4 regions of the Neobacillus sp. DZ-9 genome follow, and region 1 is predicted to be linked to each of the others. Evidence: riboswitches for the same ligand, from Rfam matches in the RefSeq annotation. Region 1 holds a riboswitch; each other region holds the start of a gene.

Region 1 (4,987 bases):
TTTGTATGAAAAACTAAAATAGGAGATAATTTCCTTAGGGAAAATTTACAAATTAATGTGTGGAGGTTATATATGAAATATAGAGTATCAGTAGTGCAGTACCATTTACATACGATTAATTCGTTTGAAGAATTCGCCGCCCAGTGTGAGCATTATATAAAAACAGCTGAAGAATTCGGGGCTGAATTTGTTTTGTTTCCCGAGTTTTTTACTACACAGCTTCTTTCCATTGGCAACGGAAAGGGGGAAAGCCTAACCATTGACGATTTGCCAAGCTTTACGGAACAATACCGAGAGCTGTTTTCTAACTTTGCCAGACAGACCAATATGCATATTATTGCCGGTACGCATGTTATTAAAAAAGATAATAAGCTTTACAATACCGCCCATTTATTTTACCCTGACGGAAGAATTGGCGAGCAGGCAAAGCTTCATATAACTCCTACAGAAGTTAAGGAGTGGAGCATGGCACCCGGTAATTCGTTTCAAATTTTTGAAACAGACAAGGGGAAAATAGCCCTTCTTACCTGCTATGATATTGAATTTCCGGAAATTGTCCGTATGGCCAAGGCAAAAGGCGCTGATGTTATTTTCTGTCCATCCTGTACGGATGATCGTCATGGCTTTCATCGGGTGCGTTACACAAGTCATGCACGTGCAATCGAAAATCAAGTATATGTGGTTTTAACCGGAACAGTTGGCTCTCTGCCAACAGTTGACTTTATGAGGGCTAATTTTGGCCAAGCAGTTATTATTACTCCTAATGATATTCCTTTCCCGCCGCGCGGCATTTTAGTGGAAGGGGAAATCAATGATGATATGGTTGTGACAGCCGATCTTGATTTAGATCTTTTGTATGAAGTCCGCGAACGTGGTTCTGTTACAACCTGGCGTGACCGCAGAATTGATTTATACCCTGATTGGGAAAAGTAGGATGTGTTCGGATGTACAGAAGTGAATTTTTTGTTTTCGATAAGGAAAAACCAATGCCGGTTATCATTCGTAATTATTCAAAAGAGGATTTTGACCAGCTCATAGAGATCCAAGCGGAATGCTTTCCTCCTCCTTTTCCATCAGAATTATGGTGGAATAAAGAGCAATTAAATAACCATGTTACCCTTTTCCCAGAAGGTTCTATATGTGTGGAAGTAGATGGAGTATTAGCAGGATCACTTACCGGACTATGTGTGGATTTTGATCCAAAAGAAATGAATCATTCTTGGGAAGAAATCACAGACCACGGGTATATTCGTAACCATAAGCCGAATGGAAGTTCCTTGTATATTGTAGATATTAGCGTTCGCCCAAAGTTCCGAAAACTAGGGCTTGGTAAGTTAATGATGCAGGCCATGTATCATGTTGTGATTGAAAAGGGGTTTGACCGTCTGCTTGGTGGGGGCAGGATGCCAGGCTATCATAAAGTGGCGCATCAAATGACGCCCGAAGAATACCTGGATGCCATCATTAAGGGGGATGTAAAGGATCCTGTCATTACCTTTCTCCTCGGCTGCGGCCGTGTGCCCTTAGGTGTTTCAACAAATTATCTAGATGATGAAGAATCCTGTAATCATGCAGCGATTATGGAATGGAGGAATCCATTCAAATAAAGAATGGGGGATTATTTACAATTGGAGTATAAACGAATAACAAATATTGATGACCCAAATTTTAAAAAACTTCATGATTTAATGGGGAAGATATTCCCGCCTGAGGAAGTATTGGATTATGAGTTATGGAAAGAACCATTAGAAGATCCAAGTATCCGCGTGTTTGTTGCTATTGATGATGAACAGGTAGTTGGAGCTACAGAATACCGCTATTACCCTGATTGGAATATCGCAATGACAGACTTCACCATTATCAGTAAACCAGGGTTAGGCATTGGCCGATTTTTAGCACAGAATCGTTTGAAGGATTTACAATTGCTTGCAAAAGAGAACGAAAAAGAGCTATTTGGTATGTTCGCTGAAATTTATGATCCATATAGAGTGGAACATCATGAATTTGGCGGTGTAAAAGTGATGGATCCTTATGTTCGCAGGGAGGTACTATCCCACCTAGGGTATAAACGTTTAGATCTAGCTTACGTTCATCCATCATGGGAAAATAACGGTGAGGCTGTCTCCGGCCTAGATTTATGCTATATGCCTACAAGCGATGAGGTACATCGTTTGCCTGCAGCGCTTGTAAAAGATTTTCTCACTACGTATTATTCAGTGCTTTCTAATAAACCGCAGGAATGGCTTTTTATGATAGAAAAAATCGATAACAAGGAAACAATTGAATTATTGCCTCTATAAAAAAACTATTGACTTTGACAGAAGATTCAGCTAATATTCATTTTATATTCTTGGAAATTTAATGAAAAATTATATATCTCTTATCCAGAGCGGCGGAGGGACATGGCCCGATGAAGCCCGGCAACCTTCAAGGTAATCCTTGAAAAGGTGCTAATTCCTGCAGGTTTTTATAAAACCTGATAGATAAGAGGAGGAATCCAAGCCCTCTTCTTATGAAGAGGGTTTTTCGTATTTTCAAACTATTTATTGAAGGGGTGCAAAAAATGACTGTTATAAAGGTGGCAATCTTAGGTTTTGGTACGGTGGGTGAGGGTGTCTACCGGACGATTGAATCACATGCTTACGACCTTGAAGCCGTTTTAGGCAAGAAAGTGGAAGTGGCTGCAATTCTAATTAAAAATAAACAGAGGGAAAGAAATATTCGTAAAAATATTTTAATAACTACAGACTTTGAAGAGATACTCAACTTGCCAAAGCTTGATATTGTAATTGAAGCCATTGTAAACAAGGAGCCGACCTTTACATTTTTGCAAAAAGCAATTGAGCGGGGCTGCCACATTATTACAGCCAATAAGGAAATGTTTGCACACCATGGAAAACAACTGAATGAGCTTGCAGAACAAAATAACGTCTCTGTGGGCTTTGAAGCCACAGTTGCCGGGGGAATCCCGGTGATTCAAACACTAAAACAACTATTAAAAATTAACCGGGTTCAACAAATTCAAGGAATATTAAATGGGACCTCGAATTTCATCCTAACCGAAATGAGAGAAAAGAAATGGTCCTTTGCCGAAGCACTGCTTCAGGCTCAAGAAAATGGTTATGCAGAAGCAGATCCAACCAATGATGTCGAAGGCTTCGATGCATTCTACAAAACAATGATTCTAAGCCGAATTGCATTTGGGGAAGAACCGAATTGGCAGGATGTTGAACGTGAAGGAATCACTTCCATCACAAGTGAATTAATTGACGCTGCCGAAAAGTTAGGATTGAGGTTTAAACATATTGCAAGTATCTCTAAGGAAGGCGGCCAAATACAGGTATCTGTTAAGCCGGCTCTTGTCGGGAAGGAGAATCCTTTTTATCATGTAGAGGGCGTCGAGAATGCTGTTAGTGTTCATTCAGATATTGTTGGCAGAATTACACTGCAAGGACCAGGAGCGGGAATGTTTCCTACCGCCAGTGCAGTTATCGAAGATTTGGTATATGTCTGCCTAAATAATCAGAAGGATAGAACATTTAAAGTTGAGGATACGACAGTTTCTGACCTGCAAAGAAGCTGCAAAGAAGAGCTTTGGTTTGTACATGCTCAGAGCAATTATTTTCAAAGCATTCCGTCTAACTTGATTGAACAAACATTCAAACAAGCCTATATAATCAGGGCGACAAAGAGGGATGTAGAGGGGCTGGCTAATCAAGATAAGGAAATTTCTTATTTCCCAATAGTGGGTGAGTATCAGGCAGCAAATGAAGACAAAGTATTGACAGCTCAATAGTAAAAAAAGAGGGCAGCAGCCCTCTTTTTTTAGTTTTTTAAGAATTTGAAAATAATCAGAAAAAATCGTTCGTAACTAGGGATAAGTTTAGACATAATCGTATGTTGAGCATATTGTGTAAAAGCTCGACCTATGGACTAGTTATTGAATACAAGGGAATGGAGGGGGCGGCATGTTAGGAAATAGCTTATATGAACTTTTGCTGACCAAGCTTATTAATTCATTCACTTATGAGTTTTGGGTGAAACCAGAAAGCGTTCATCGGATTGATAAACAATCACGCGAAAAACCTGTAAATGCAGATGGGAAAAATTATATGGTTGGACCAGGAAATGGGGAGTATTATGATGAAGCAGGAATTAGTGTTTCAGTGGGAAAAAATGGAGTAATTGTCCTTGAACATACGGAAATAAATACTTTTGCCGTGTTAGTACATGAAACAGAAATTAACGATATTACTCATATTGCCATTGTTTATGATAATAGATATCCGTATTTATACATTAATGGTGAATTTGTGAAAATTGGTGAACGAAGCCCTAAAAGGTATGTCTACCCGACAGGGATTATTGGTAGTTTGTCAGGCGGATCTTTTAAAGGAGAAATCAAAGAGATTAGGCTTTGGGACCATTGCCGGACTAATAAACAACTTAAGACTTATATGAATCAACAGATAAGTAGAAACAAAGAGGGGCTTTACGGAATTTGGCCAGATCGTCCTGTAAAAGAAACGGATGTAAGAGTGAAGCAAAAAAACACCCAAACCACCCAAAAAACTAGTAAGGCAAACAGAGAAAATAAAAAGAATCAAAATATTGAAGTCAGTATCATTATTCCATCTTATAATAAATTTCCACTCAATATATTTACCCTTTACTCACTCGAACAACAAACATTTAATCCTTCAAAAATAGAAGTAATCTTTATAGATGATGCATCTACTGACCAAACAGAAGAAAATCTTAAAGGTTATAATCCACCTTATCATTTTAAATATATCCGTAATAAAAGTAATCTTGGAAGAGCAAATGTGCGAAATTTAGGTATTCAAGCAGCAAAAGGGAGCATCCTGATTTTTCTAGATGCTGAAATGATTACAGAACCAGATTTTGTTGAAAAGCATTTTAAGTATCATCAATCTCAAAATAAGGTTATTTTGTCAGGTGTGATGCATTCTAAGAAGATTTATTC
Region 2 (4,987 bases), on a different contig from region 1:
CCTTATTCTCTCGTTCCCACAAATGAGAAAATTGATTTTCAAATACATTCCAGACTGTTTCAATATGCTTGATAAAGATATCACGGTTTTTATCGTTCACAATGACCTGGAAAAGTAGGTTGGCAAATACTTGGCCGATATCAAATCCGGCAGGACCATAAAAAGCAAATTCAGGGTCAATAACTTTTGTTTCCGAATGATCGGCAAAAACGCTTCCAGTATGGAGGTCACCATGAAGGAGAACTTCTGCATCGGTTAAAAAGCTTTTTTTCAAAATATTAACATGATGCTTCAATGCCTCATCCTGCCAAAGTTTTTCAACTGCCGGCCTTAATTCAGCTTCAAAATTATTTGTCTCTGCATCATAAAATGGATCTGTGAAGATTAAATCCTCTGTAATTTTGCATAGTTCAGGATTGATAAACTGCTGTACTCTTTCTTTTTTAACTGCAGGACCTAAACCATAATCTGAGGTGTAAAATAAAGTTTTAGCGAGATATTCTCCAAGATGCTGTGAGATTAATGGATAGGCTTCTCCTTGGATAAAGCCTGTTCTTGCAATCAAAAGGTGAGACAAATCCTCCATGACCGTTACAGCGAGTGCATCATCCGTGTAATAAACCCTAGGTACAAAATCAGGGGCAATTTGGCCAAAAATTTTTAAGGCGTCTGCTTCAATCTTGGCTCTTTTTAGGGTTAAAGGCCAGCTTTCCCCAACTACCTTTGCGTAAGGAAGGGCTTGTTTGATAATGATGCCTTTATCATGCTGTTTATCGACAATATGAAAAACAAGGTTTAAGTTGCCGTCACCAATTTCCTTGCAGGTAAGGTCCGCATTTTTAGGAAATACATTTAAACTTAATGCTAGATCAATTGCTGCAGCTTCGGTTAATGGTTGATAGGTTTGTTGTTTTAATAGGCTCATTGTTTTATTCTCCTTTTTGGAGGCTTGGATGTGCATGGAGCACAAAAAAGCCTCTTTCTTTTTTGAAAGAGGCTCTGAAGACATTCATGTCTGTCGCACCTCTTATCTTTCAGAAAGAACATCCTTCTGTTGGAATTAGCACCGTGCCTTTTTGGGGTTTTCCCCGGCGAAAAATCCGCCCCATTTGATAATGGTTTATGGTCGGTTGCTGGGCTTCAAAGGGCCAAATCCCTCAGCCAGCTCATGATAAGAGTATCTTTTTATAAATTTAATAATCTGATAAGTACTATAACAGGATAAAAAGATAAGTGTCAATATTTTTTGGAAATTATTTGTATTGCCATCTAAAACGTTTCGGAATTTTTACTTTACAAGTAAATATAAAAGTTATATCATTTGTGACTAGAATTTCAAACTAAAATTGAAATAGTTAGAGCAGGTGAGAGTATTGAAACAATTTCCGCCATCAAATCTTTTAAATAGTCTTCCAAAACAATTTTTTGCCTCCCTTGTGAAAAAGGTTGGTCAATTTCTTGAACAAGGCTATGATGTTATTAATTTGGGACAGGGAAATCCTGACCAGCCTACACCCGCGCATATTGTTGCCAAGCTTCAGGAAGCAGCAGCCAATCCCATCAACCATAAATATTCGCCCTTCCAAGGACATCAATATTTAAAACAGGCTGCATCAGAATTTTATTTGAGAGAATATGGAGTTACCCTTAATCCAGATAAAGAAGTCGCCATTCTTTTTGGCGGCAAAGCTGGCCTAGTAGAAATACCTCAGTGTTTGTTAAACCCTGGTGACACCATTCTGGTCCCAGATCCAGGCTATCCCGATTATTGGTCTGGTGTCGCCCTTGCGCAAGCTGAAATGGCGATGATGCCGTTAAGAGAGAGTAATCATTTCTTACCAGATTATGAGGAACTGTCACCGGAAATTTTATCTAATGCTAAATTAATGTTCCTCAACTATCCTAATAATCCGACAGGAGCAACTGCTACGGCTGAGTTTTTTGAGGACACTGTCAAGCTTGCCAGTAAAAATGATATTTGCGTTGTCCATGACTTTGCCTATGGGGCAATAGGTTTTGACGGAAAAAAACCAATCAGCTTCCTGCAGGTGGAAGGAGCAAAAGATGTGGGGATCGAAATTTATACACTTTCCAAAACCTATAATATGGCCGGCTGGCGAGTGGGGTTTGCTGTAGGAAATGAAAGTGTTATTTCGGCCATCGAGCTTTTGCAGGATCATCTATATGTAAGTTTATTTGGTGCTGTTCAGGAAGCTGCAGCTGAAGCATTAACTGCATCACAAGATTGTGTGAAGGAATTAAATCAGCTTTATGAGAGAAGAAGGAATGTCCTAATTGACGGCTTACGCTCGCTAGGCTGGGATGTTACCGCACCTAAAGGATCCTTTTTTGCATGGTTAAAGGTCCCCGATGGACTAACGTCAGAGGAATTCGCTAACATTCTTCTCGAACAGGCACATATTATGGTCGCTCCAGGTATTGGCTTCGGTCAATATGGAGAAGGTTTTGTCCGTGTTGGACTTTTATCATCTGAGGAGCAACTAAGGGAAGCTGTCGGAAGAATTAGCAGTTTAGAAATTTTTGAAAAATAGGTTGACATTTTATTTCTTTCTTGGGATAATCCAAACTAAAGTTAACCAATGTGAAAATAATGAATATTACAAATCGTTTTCTTATCAAGAGCAGGCGGAGGGACTAGCCCAATGAAGCCCGGCAACCGACTTAAACCATTTTTAAGCACGGTGCTAATTCTTGCAGCGAACAGCTGATAGATGAGAAGATGTTAGTTTGGTAATGCTAACCTCTTCTTTTCGAAGAGGTTTTTTTATGTTATTACGAAAGGAAGTGTAATAATGTCTGAATTAATCGCTACATATTTACTGCATGATGAAAAAAATCCAGACAAAAAAGCAGAGGAAATTGCACTGGGACTGACAGTGGGTTCATGGACAAATTTGCCCGAACTCGAACAAAACCAATTACGAAAGCATAAGGGAAGGGTCGTTTCCATCGAGGGAATTCATTCGGAAAAAGAAAATCAAACCTTGATTCGTATTGCCTATCCGACACTTAATTTTTCAAATGATATACCGGCGATTTTAACAACTGTTTTTGGAAAACTTTCTTTGGATGGAAAAATAAAATTACTGGATTTGGAGTTTGCCGAAAATATTAAGCGTTTATTCCCAGGCCCGAAATTTGGGATTGAGGGGATTAGAGCGAAATTAAACGTATATGATAGACCGCTTTTAATGAGCATCTTTAAAGGAGTACTTGGTAAAGATCTTTCTTTTTTAGCCGAGCAGCTAAGGCAGCAGGCACTTGGTGGTGTCGATCTTGTTAAAGATGACGAAATTCTTTTTGAAAATGCACTAACACCCTTTGAAAAAAGAATCGATGCTGGGAAAAAGGTGTTAAAAGAGGTCTATGATGAGACGGGCCATAAAACGCTTTACGCTGTTAATCTGACAGGCAGAACTTCTCAGCTTAGGGATAAAGCAAGAAAGGCGGCGGAACTTGGAGCAGACCTTTTACTTTTTAATGTGTTTTCATATGGGCTCGATGTTCTTCAAGAATTAAGAGAGGACGATGAAATAGGTCTTCCGCTTATGGCCCATCCTGCAGTCAGCGGGGCTTTAACATCGTCGCTAGAATTTGGATTTTCCCATTCCTTGCTGCTTGGTAAGCTGCTAAGGTATGCGGGTGCAGATTTGTCACTTTTTCCATCTCCATATGGAACTGTAGCATTGGAAAAAACATCTGCGCTCGCGATTGCCAGTGAATTAACGAAGGCGGATACCTTCCTAAAGGCATTCCCTGTCCCTTCCGCAGGAATCCACCCAGGACTTGTTCCTTTATTAATTCGTGACTTTGGGATCGATTCAGTCATTAACGCAGGCGGCGGCGTCCATGGTCATCCAGATGGTGCCTGTGGCGGAGGCTTAGCATTCCGTCAGGCAATCGAAACAAACCTCCAAGGGAAACTGCTAGCCCAAGGAGCTGAACAGTTCCCAGATCTCAAAAAGGCATTGACGTTATGGGGGAATGCTGAGGTGACAGTGTAAATGTCCCGGCCAGTCATTTATTGCGATTTTGATGGGACGATAACAGAAAGTGATAATATCATTGCCATCATGAAGAAATTTGCACCTCCAGGGTGGGGGGAAATAAAAGATCAGATTCTATCCCGTCAGATTTCAATTAGCAAAGGTGTAGGTAAGTTATTTTCTCTGTTACCAAGTGATAGGAAAGATGAAATAACAAAATTTGTGATTGAAAATGCGAAAATTCGTGCAGGTTTCAAAGAGTTTGTTGCATTTGCACATGAGAAAGGAATTCCCCTCTATATTGTAAGTGGTGGAATCGATTTCTTTATTTATCCAATTCTAGCTGATTATGGGCCATTTGCAGGAGTATTTTGCAATGAATCCGATTTTTCTGAAGAAGGAATTCGGATTCTTTGGCCGCATACATGTGATCCTTTATGTAAAAACGATTGCGGCTGCTGTAAACCGAGCATCATTCGTCAGTTGAATCATAAAAATAGCTTTAGGGTTGTCATCGGAGACTCCGTTACGGATCTTGAAGCTGCAAAGCATGCCGACTTAGTATTGGCAAGAGATTTGTTACAGGAGAAATGCCTGGAGTGGGGGATAAACCACCGGGAATTTCATACATTCTTTGATTGTATTGAGGAGATAAAAAAAAGAATTGAGGTGGGTGAACTATCATGCTAAAGGAAAGATGGAATGAATTAGCTGATGTAAAGGATGAATTGGCTGAACGGGATTGGTTTATGGGGACAAGTGGAAACCTGGCGATTAAAGTTAGTGATCACCCGCTTCGATTTTTGGTAACAGCAAGTGGGAAAGATAAGCGCAAGCGTACAGAAGAAGATTTCTTACTCGTTGACGAATTTGGCCATGCAGTAGAAGAAACCCATTTAAAGCCTTCAGCTGAAACCTTGCTTCATGTTGAGATATACCGTAAGACTAATGCAGGCTGCAGTCTCCATGTCCATACGATT
Region 3 (4,987 bases), on a different contig from region 1:
CAATACCAATCAATTCGAGGTCACTTAATGCAATCGCATCAATATTAAGTACTTTTTCAACATTTGAAAAATCATAGTAAGGATCGAAGGCTTCTACAAGCTTTCCTCCATGAGGTTTTGGTAAAAATGACATAATGATCAACCTTTCTTTACTAGTTTAAATTCATTTGTGATTGTTGTATTAGAAGCCGCACCAGATGGTGAAGACTTTCTCATTAAGGACAGAACTCCGAAAACGGAGATGAGAGCTCCAATCATAACGATGATTGGGTAAAAGTTTTGGACAATTACTAATTGGATGATCGTATAGGAAAGCACCATTGATAATACGGGTGAAACAATCCAAACTTTCAACAACTGTACAACAATGTCCTTTTTCAAAACGGATTTCCCATGCTTGGCAAAACCAATTCCTATAATCGAAGACGTAGTGATTTGCGTTAATGGCACCGGTATTCCGAATATGGAAGCAGCAGTGACAATGCTTGCTCCAGTACCTGAAATGACACAGCCTTCTTCTAACTTAAGTGTGGTAATTTTTTTGCCATTTGTTTCAATCACTTTGTGACCAAGAAGGAAAGCACCTAAGGCAACCGCCAGACCACCCCAAAGAACTCCACTTCCTTTAGACATTAAACCCGCAGCCACTAATGGTCCAACAGCATTTGCCACATTGTTCATTCCTGCTGAAAAGGCTTCGAACAATCCCATGAGGATAACCATTACTACCAAAATGGGCCCAGCCTTTGACTTTTCAACAAAGGACTTTATTGGTTTTATTTTTAAAAAACTGGCAGCAAGGATGGCAATCACAAAGGCTGCAAAGGGTGTGAACAGCCAAAACACGGCAATCCATAAAAGCTTCCCTAGGTATACCGATTGATAGACAATGCCTGCGCCAACCACAGAACCTACCGTAACTTCACTGGTGGATAGCGGAATACCAAAAACATTTGCTAAAAATAAGGATAAGGCTGCTGCAGCTAACACAATTAAGGCAATCGCATTTGTAAAGGTACTGCTTGGAACAATACCGCTGCCAATTGTTTTGACAACCTCCCCGCCACCAAGCCAGGCACCTAGAAAGACCACTATTCCACAAAGGAATAAAGCCACTTGTTTTTTTATTACTCCGGCGCCATAGGAAATTCCCATTGAGGCGGCTGCCCCGCTGGCTCCAATATTTACGGCAAAGAATATTCCGATGGTAACAGCAATAATTGTAAGCGTTAGAACCCCCTCCTTACGATGAGTGCAAACCGCACTCAGTTTTGCTGCTTCCAGTCCAGCGCCCTTCACGTGAATCACCATTAGAGCTTACAGCCTGAGTACAAGGAAAACATCCTATACTTGGATAATTACGATCGTGCAGTTCGTTATAAGGAAGGTCTTTCTCGCGGATGTAGGACCAAACTTCATCCCAAGTCCAATGAATCAATGGACAAATTTTAATATTTTCAAATTTGTCATCCTTGTTTAGAAATTGAGTATTCTGCCTTGTTGGTGACTGCTCGCGGCGAAGCCCCGAGATCCATGCTTCCTTCTGGGTCAGCGTTTCCCTTAACGGAATTACTTTTCGAATTTGACAGCATTGGTTTGGATCCCGTTTCCATAAAGCTGATCCATATTGGGCAGATTGTTCATCCAATGTAAGTGCCGGCTGTTTCTTTTCAATTTTCAGTGTAGGGAAGCGGGCTTGGATTTTATCAATGACATCATAGGTTTCCAGAAAATGCAGCCCCGTGTCTAAAAAAACAATATGGGCATCTGGTTTCACCTGGTGAATCAAATCAATTAAAACAATTGCTTCCGCACCAAAACTGGATGCATAAACAATTTTCTCTTCTAGATAATTACTATAGGCCCACTTTAGAACACCAAGAGCTCCCTTTGTTTCATCTTCTATAGAAAACGAATCTGAAATTTGATTCCAATTTTCATAAGTTACTGAACTCGTCATTTCTTATTTGCCTCCTCTCAGTCTATAAAAAAAGCAGTCTTCCATCAGAAATATGGTGAAGACCGCCTCTAGTTTGTCTAGTCAGCGCGTTTATTCGATTGAAAACGAACCTTTTCATTTTTCTCAATTTGTACTACCTTGCCATCTTGCACCACTAGGGTGATGGATCCGAATTTTAATGTGCCAAGCATTTGCTCAAGGTGTGAAGCAATTTCTTGCCATTCTGATGGTTTCAGATAATTCGCCCCCCTTTTCACAAAAACGCCTCTCCCATTAAGGAAAGGCGTCTTCACTTATGTAAAACACCTTATCTCCCAAAATGAGCACATTTTGCTGGAATTAGCACCTTTCTTTGTAGGTTGCCGGGCTTCAACGGGCCAGTCCCTCAGCCGCTCTAGATAAGCGATATTTAGTTGATGTCATTAATCCTACTATACCAATAGGGATTCGTCAATATAAATGATTAAAATATTTTAACAATTTATTTTGTTTAAAAAACTGCAATTAGCATAAATGAAGGATGCTGTGAAAAAGCAACAATAAAAAGGATTGCAAGCCTCGCTTGCAACCCTTTTTATTTATACCATGATTTTGCAAATATCGTTTGTAAACTCAACTGGGTCATTAATTGGAAGACCTTCAATTAACAGAGCCTGATTATACAGCAGGCTCGTGTATAAAGACAATTTTTCTTTATCGTTCGCAAATGAATCTTTTAACGATTTGAATACTTCGTGATTTGTATTAATCTCTAATACCTTGTCCGCTTTAATATTTTGGTTACCAGGCATGGCTTTCAAAATTTTCTCCATCTCGATCGTGACTTCACCATCAGTGGTTAAACATACCGGATGGGTCTTTAATCTTTTTGAAACTCTAACATCCGTTACTTTGCCTGATAAGATGTTTTTCATATAATCAAACAGGTCCTTATTTTCCGTCGCTTCGCCTGAATCATTTTGCTTATCATCTGCCTCAATTCCGAGATCACCGCTAGAGACAGATTTGAATTCTTTTTCCTTGTAGTTCATAAGCATTTTAATCGCAAACTCGTCAATATCATCGGTGAAATATAGAATCTCATAACCTTTGTCTGCCACTAGCTCCGTCTGTGGCAATTTTTCAATTCTTTCAATGGAATCACCGGTAGCATAATAAATATATTTCTGATCCTCCGGCATTCTTGAAACATATTCATCTAAGGTTACCATTTTCTTTTCTTTAGAAGAATAGAACATCAATAGATCCTGCAGTTCTTCTTTATGTGTTCCGAAATCACTGTATACACCGTATTTTAACTGTCTGCCAAATGACTTGTAAAATTCATCATATTTTTCACGTTCATTTTTCAATAAAGCTTGTAATTCGCTTTTGATTTTCTTGCTGATATTTTTCGCGATCAGCTTTAACTGGCGGTCATGCTGCAGCATTTCACGTGAAATATTCAGTGACAAATCCTCAGAGTCGACCATACCTTTGACAAAGCTAAAGTAGTCCGGAAGTAAATCAGAGCATTTGTTCATAATCAATACTCCACTGGAATATAGCTCTAAGCCCTTTTCAAATTCAGGTGAATAGTAATCGAACGGAATGTTTTCCGGGATATAAAGGATGGCATTATATCTTACTGCCCCATCAACACTGATATGGATATGCTTTAAAGGCTTATCAAAACCATAATGCTTTTCTGCATAGAAATTAGCATAATCTTCATCAGTCAGGTCCTTTTTGTTCTTGCGCCAAATTGGCACCATACTATTGATGGTTTGTTCTTCTTGATAATCTTCGTATTCATTTTCACTGCCTTCTTTAAGTCTTTTTGAAGAAACCTCCATTTTAATTGGGTAGCGAATAAAGTCTGAGTATTTTTTAATGATCGATTTTAAACGATATTCCTCTAAATACTCATCGTAATTCTCGTCTTCGGTATTCTCTTTGATTTTTAAAATAATTTCAGTACCTACGGAATCTTTCTCACATGGCACAATCGTATATCCTTCTGCACCACAAGATTCCCATTTGTAGGCCGTATCGCTGCCTAACGCTTTGCTGGTAACGGTAACAACGTCAGCCACCATAAAGGCAGAATAAAACCCGACACCAAATTGACCAATGATTTCATGGCCATCCTTCACTTCATTTTCGCTTTTAAAGGCTAAAGAGCCGCTTTTGGCAATGGTTCCAAGATTATTTTCAAGCTCTTCCTTTGTCATCCCAATTCCAGTATCGATGATTGTTAGGGTCCTGCCTGCCTTATCAGCATTTACCTTTATGTAGTAGCTATCTTTATCAAAGGTTAAAGAATCATCTGTTAACGCTTTATAATATAGCTTGTCAATGGCATCGCTTGCATTTGAAATTAACTCTCTTAGAAAAATCTCACGATGAGTATAAATGGAGTTAATCATCATGTCTAATAGTCGTTTGGATTCAGCTTGAAACTGTTTTGTTTCCATCATTTAAGATATCTCCCTTCAAATTTGAAAAATCAATTCCTTTATATACTCGTTAGCACTCCATCACTTTGAGTGCTAACCCATATTTTAAATAACATAAATATTTTTTTTAGTCAATAAAAAACTGCCCAAGATTTTAACCTCGGGCAGCTTGCTTATTTTTTATTTATTGGAATCCGCTTTATCTTTTTTATTATAATCGTATTTTGAACGATCAACTGGAGTAAAGTTTTGAGGGGTGTAGAAACGTAATAAATCCCCATTCACAACCTTATCCGAAAGTAATAATTTTTCTTCTACGATTTTCTGATCTTTCTTAGCCTCTTCTACCTGATCATTATCTAATTTCATACCGTTATTGGAATTATAGAATTTACCACCAACAGAGGTAATCGTTGGACTAACAAAATCTCCATTGCGGAATGGAATCAAATCATCGTGCTGTTCTGATAACAAATCAGTTCCAAATTGAATATAATTTTTCGTATCAATACCTAACAAATGCAGAAGTGTAGGAAGAATATCAACTTGTCCACCATATTCGTGGCTTACGCCGCCTTCCATACCGGGT
Region 4 (4,987 bases), on a different contig from region 1:
AAAAAGCGAAAGCGGTCACTGTGAAAGGTTCAGAGTGCCCGTGACAGGGATGAAAAAGAAACAGCGGTCACAGTGGAAGAGTCAGAGTGCCCGTGGCAGGCTAAAAAAGGCGAAAGCGGTCACTGTAGAAACGTCAGAGTTCCTATGACAGGGTTGAAAAAGCGAAAGCGGTCACTTTGAAAGGGTCAGAGTGCCCGCGACAGGATAGAAAAAGCGAAAGCGGTCACTGTGGGAGTCAGAGTGCCTGTTACAGGATAGAAAAAGAAACAGCAGTCACTGAGGAAGAGTCAGAATGCTCGTAACAGGGTTAAAAAAGTTTCATCGGTCACGTGAAAGGGCCAGAGTGCCCGCGACAGGATAGAAAAAGAAACAGCGGTCACTGTGGAAGGTTCAGAGTGCCCGTGACAGGGATGAAAAAGAAACAGCGGTCACTGTGGAAGAGTCAGAGTGCCCGCGACAGGATAGAAAAAGAAACAGCGGTCACTGTGGGAGAGTCAGAGTGCCCGCGACAGGATAGAAAAAGAAACAGCGGTCACTGTGGAAGAGTCAGAGTGCTCGTGACAGGGTTGAAAAAGTTTCATCGGTCACTGTGAAAGGGCCAGAGTGCCCGCGACAGGATAGAAAAAGAAACAGCGGTCACTGTGGAAGGTTCAGAGTGCCCGTGACAGGGATGAAAAAGAAACAGCAGTCACAGTGGAAGAGTCAGAGTGCTCGCGACGGGATAGAAAAAGAAACAGCGGTCACTGTGGAAGAGTCAGAGTGCCTGCGACAGGATAGAAAAAGAAACAGCGGTCACTGAGGAAGAGTCAGAGTGCCCGTGGCGGGGTTAAAAAAGCGATAGCAGTCACTGTGAAAGCTCCAAAGTGACAATTACGAGATAGAAAAAATCACAACGGTCACTAACAAATAAGCAAATATCAATTTACTTATTTCAAATTTAAAAAACTATATTCTTTCTTACCAGTAGAAATATAGTTTTCCTTTAAAACCCGTCTAATTGTTTTCATTGACACCCCCCACACCATTCCATCACAACATTAGTGGTAATTCTCATATCCGGAAACAACAGCTTAATTTCTTCCACACTCCGTATAACAGCAGCATCAATTGCTTCCTCGCTCCCGCAATCAATACATATCAATTTTCCAGTAGCCAATGATACTTTAAAGGAATGGCACGCACAACAAGTTAACCCTTTTCGAAGAAAACCAAAATTATAAGCCCGGAGCTTTGCATATGGTAAATCAATTTGATTCAAAGAAACTAGTTTATCTGCGAGAACGTTCTGCCGAGAAGATAATTTGGATGGAATACTATTTAACTTTTTCATGAAACTTTTTAACTGAGGTACATAAATAATGGGCTCGCTGGAGGGTGCTTCGTATAAGTAAAACTCGGGGTTAATAAAAACAACGTATCCCTTAATCGGTATATTGTAGCCTAAATTATGGAGTAATTGACTTAGTAGGGTTTTGCTGCGATTTAACTGATCAAGCGGATTTTGATATACTTTTCCATTTAGAGTTTCTAACCTATCACGCTTAAAAACAAAATTTCCTTGATAATTTTTCACCTCAAAAAGGTAGATCGGTTGTTGAAAAAGGAGCGCAGAATCAATTTGGAATTTTTTATTACCGGCCTCAAGCTGCAAATCATTTAAAATAAAACATTGACTTTGCACTTTCTCCGTTAATAAATCAAACTGAACTTCCCCTTCGTAGCCTTTTTCAAGATTCAAATAATGCTGCATTTCATTCTCCGTCAACTCCATTCGCGTGTTTAAAATCCTAAGAATCAGTAACTCTAGTGACTCTATTCGTGGTTTGTAAGCCATGTTCCACACCCTTTCTTTACTTCAAATTTTATAAAAATATCACCCATCCTTAACTACAAACAATTGAACAATTTATAACAATTCCACCAATTTCGACACACACCTCCGCCGATCCCCGCAATAACTGTCGAGCATTATTAAAAGGATAATAGCGCCCCATGATGAATAGTATTAGTAAAAGCATGGGACCGGAGTGGTGAAAATGATAGAGGCTTTAAATAATTTTCTAACAAAGATAAAAGAACAAAGGCATATCCTTCCATTGATAGAAAACGCGGACCTTCGAGTGAACATAAATACCAATCAACACTCCATACAACTGGTAATAAAAAATGGAACCATTTTTACACTTCAAAACCAACCTGCTAAATACGAAATTAGCGGCGATCTAAATGCAATGACACAACTCCTCGAGGGGAAGAAAAGGTTACGAACACTAAAACTCAGCATTTCAGCTCCTTTAAGAACGACCCTGCTTCTCGAATCCCTTTTTTACCTCACAAAGGCACAGGAAGATTTTGTGAAAATAGTTTAATCAAAGCTATTGACTCGGAATTAGACATCATGTATGCTGAATTTAGAATATTCTACCAATAAATCAATCAAATAAAGTAATCTTATCTAGAGAGGCGGAGGGACTGGCCCGATGATGCCCGGCAACCGGTTGGACAACCAAGGTGCTAATTCCAGCGGAGCAGAAAAGGCTTCGGAAGATAAGAAGAGAGACCCCCTCTTCTTATTGAAGCGGGGGTTATTTATTTTAAAAGGAGTGGGTGTAATGGCAGAAAATCAAAAAAAGTATCGATTTGAAACATTAAGTGTTCATGGCGGATTAACACCAGATCCCGTAACAGGAGCACGCGCTGTTCCGATCTACCAAAACAATGCCTATCAATTTAAAAACACAGAACATGCAGCAAATCTGTTTAGCTTAGCGGAACCAGGTTACATATATACCCGCATTCATAATCCAACCACCACCGTATTTGAAGAACGTGTCGCTCTCCTAGAAGGAGGCGTCGGCGCCCTAGCAGTCGCTAGCGGGATGGCTGCCATCACACTCGCAATCCTAAATATTGCCGAAGCAGGCGATGAAATTGTTGCAGCATCCAATCTCTATGGCGGAACCTATAATTTATTTGCGGTTACTCTCCCTAAATACGGGATTAAAGTAAAATTCGTAGATGCAGATAATCCGGAAAACTTCCGCACGGCAATTACCGAAAAAACAAAAGCAGTTTTTGCTGAAACAATTGGTAATCCAAGCTTGCGCGTTCTTGATATTGAAAAAGTTGCAGAGATTGCTCACGAGGCTGGAGTTCCATTAATTGTTGACAATACCTTTGCAACACCTTACCTTTGCAGACCAATTGAACATGGTGCAGACATTGTGGTACACTCCGCAACCAAGTGGCTCCTGGGGAATGGCACCACGACAGGCGGCATCATTGTTGATGGCGGTAAGTTTGATTGGAATTCGTCTAAATTCCCTGGCTTTACTACTCCAGATGTAAGCTATCATGATCTTGTCTATGCAGAGGCACTAGGGGCCGTTGCATATATTATCAAAGCGCGAGTCCAGCTCCTTCGTGACCTTGGACCAGCCTTAAGCCCACAAAATGCTTTCTTATTTACACTTGGTCTTGAAACGCTGCATGTTCGTATGAAAGAGCATGTCACCAATACAAATCAAGTCGTTGAATATTTGTTAAATCACCCTGCCGTCAAGTGGGTTTCCTATCCAGGGCACAAAACACATCCAGATCACGAGTTAGCCTATAAATATTTGCCAAAAGGGGCAGGATCTATGGTTATTTTCGGAATTAAGGGTGGAAAAGAAGCTGGAGCAAAGCTAATAGATTCCCTCTCTTTATGGGCTCATGTTGCTAATGTTGGGGATGCAAAAAGTTTAATCATTCATCCGGCGAGTACAACACACCAGCAGCTAGATACTGAAGGACTTAAGGCAGCAGGTGTATCAGAAGATTTAATCCGCCTATCAATCGGTATCGAGAACGTCGAGGATTTGATTGAAGACCTGGAATCCGCGATTGAGTCTGCAACAGGCTTAACTTCGTTAAAAGTAAATGTTTAATATTTCCTAAATTCTTTTTTTCGAAAATTTCATTGACACTCTTTTTTATCCGTGGTACGATAATTTTCGTAAAATAATTACTTAAATAATTTAACGTGTTAATTGAATATATAGGATGCTCTTATCAAGAGAGGTGGAGGGATGTGCCCGATGAAACCCGGCAACCGTCAATTTATTGAAATGGTGCCAATTCACACAAAGCGATTGCTTTGGGAGATGGGAGAAAGGTTATATTAATAATGCCTTTCTGCCTGTGCAGAAAGGCATTTTGTTTTCCTAAAATAGGAATTTTTTCTACCAAACAATCAAACCCTATAATCAAGTAATAGGTTGTAATTTCAGAATTTTAAGTAAATAGGATAAAAAGTAGGTGAAACGACTATGATCTCGATAAAAAATGTCCGAAAAATCTATCCATCGAAACAGGGGCAGTTAAAAGCCGTCGATGACGTCAACCTGGAAATTAAAGAAGGAGAAATTTTCGGAGTAATTGGATATAGCGGTGCTGGGAAAAGTACTTTAATCCGTATGCTCAACGGACTTGAGCTGCCGACCGATGGAACTGTAACGGTAGCTGGTCGTGTTATCTCAAAAATAAAGGGCAGCGAACTTCGAAAGGCACGCCAGGAAATTAGCATGATATTCCAACATTTTAATCTTCTTTGGTCAAGGACAGTCAGCGAAAATATTGCTTTTCCATTAGAAATAGCTGGGGTTCCAAGCTCACAAAGACAAAAAAGAGTTAATGAGCTCATTAAGCTAGTTGGTCTTGAGGGCAGAGAAAATGCGTATCCATCACAGCTGAGCGGCGGGCAAAAGCAGAGGGTCGGAATTGCCAGAGCACTCGCGAATAACCCAAAGGTTTTGCTTTGTGATGAAGCAACCTCCGCGCTCGATCCGCAAACAACCGACTCAATTTTGGAATTATTAGTTGATATTAATAAACGGCTTGGCTTAACCATTGTATTGATTACACATGAGATGCATGTCATTCGAAAGATCTGCCACCGTGTTGCGGTAATGGAAAGCGGAAAAGTGGTTGAGCTTGGTTCAGTTCT

The links. Region 1 has a riboswitch for S-adenosylmethionine ahead of AC59HZ_RS23490 (homoserine dehydrogenase). Riboswitches for the same ligand answer to the same signal wherever they lie in the genome.
Region 2: linked by a shared signal. The riboswitch ahead of mtnW (2,3-diketo-5-methylthiopentyl-1-phosphate enolase) and the one ahead of AC59HZ_RS23490 (homoserine dehydrogenase) in region 1 are both predicted to bind S-adenosylmethionine.
Region 3: linked by a shared signal. The riboswitch ahead of AC59HZ_RS10655 (YezD family protein) and the one ahead of AC59HZ_RS23490 (homoserine dehydrogenase) in region 1 are both predicted to bind S-adenosylmethionine.
Region 4: linked by a shared signal. The riboswitch ahead of AC59HZ_RS21800 (O-acetylhomoserine aminocarboxypropyltransferase/cysteine synthase family protein) and the one ahead of AC59HZ_RS23490 (homoserine dehydrogenase) in region 1 are both predicted to bind S-adenosylmethionine.

What each region holds. Positions count from the first base shown of each region.
Region 1 is NZ_JCAIOL010000009.1:222,469-227,455, forward strand. It holds gene AC59HZ_RS23475 (carbon-nitrogen hydrolase family protein) at 73-933, shown strand; gene AC59HZ_RS23480 (GNAT family N-acetyltransferase) at 945-1,607, shown strand; gene AC59HZ_RS23485 (GNAT family N-acetyltransferase) at 1,629-2,300, shown strand; SAM riboswitch class I at 2,378-2,490, shown strand; gene AC59HZ_RS23490 (homoserine dehydrogenase) at 2,564-3,796, shown strand; gene AC59HZ_RS23495 (glycosyltransferase) at 3,969-4,987, shown strand, end outside.
Region 2 is NZ_JCAIOL010000002.1:375,829-380,815, forward strand. It holds gene mtnK (S-methyl-5-thioribose kinase) at 1-925, opposite strand, end outside; SAM riboswitch class I at 1,025-1,178, opposite strand; gene AC59HZ_RS06365 (pyridoxal phosphate-dependent aminotransferase) at 1,374-2,552, shown strand; SAM riboswitch class I at 2,631-2,739, shown strand; gene mtnW (2,3-diketo-5-methylthiopentyl-1-phosphate enolase) at 2,814-4,025, shown strand; gene AC59HZ_RS06375 (2-hydroxy-3-keto-5-methylthiopentenyl-1-phosphate phosphatase) at 4,026-4,697, shown strand; gene AC59HZ_RS06380 (methylthioribulose 1-phosphate dehydratase) at 4,691-4,987, shown strand, end outside.
Region 3 is NZ_JCAIOL010000003.1:453,824-458,810, forward strand. It holds gene sat (sulfate adenylyltransferase) at 1-133, opposite strand, end outside; gene cysP (sulfate permease) at 139-1,311, opposite strand; gene AC59HZ_RS10650 (phosphoadenylyl-sulfate reductase) at 1,244-1,960, opposite strand; gene AC59HZ_RS10655 (YezD family protein) at 2,038-2,196, opposite strand; SAM riboswitch class I at 2,265-2,365, opposite strand; gene htpG (molecular chaperone HtpG) at 2,539-4,416, opposite strand; gene ltaS (lipoteichoic acid synthase) at 4,579-4,987, opposite strand, start outside.
Region 4 is NZ_JCAIOL010000008.1:144,115-149,101, reverse strand. It holds gene AC59HZ_RS21810 (nuclease-related domain-containing protein) at 1,004-1,834, opposite strand; gene AC59HZ_RS21805 (hypothetical protein) at 2,037-2,369, shown strand; SAM riboswitch class I at 2,449-2,554, shown strand; gene AC59HZ_RS21800 (O-acetylhomoserine aminocarboxypropyltransferase/cysteine synthase family protein) at 2,613-3,929, shown strand; SAM riboswitch class I at 4,048-4,152, shown strand; gene AC59HZ_RS21795 (methionine ABC transporter ATP-binding protein) at 4,311-4,987, shown strand, end outside.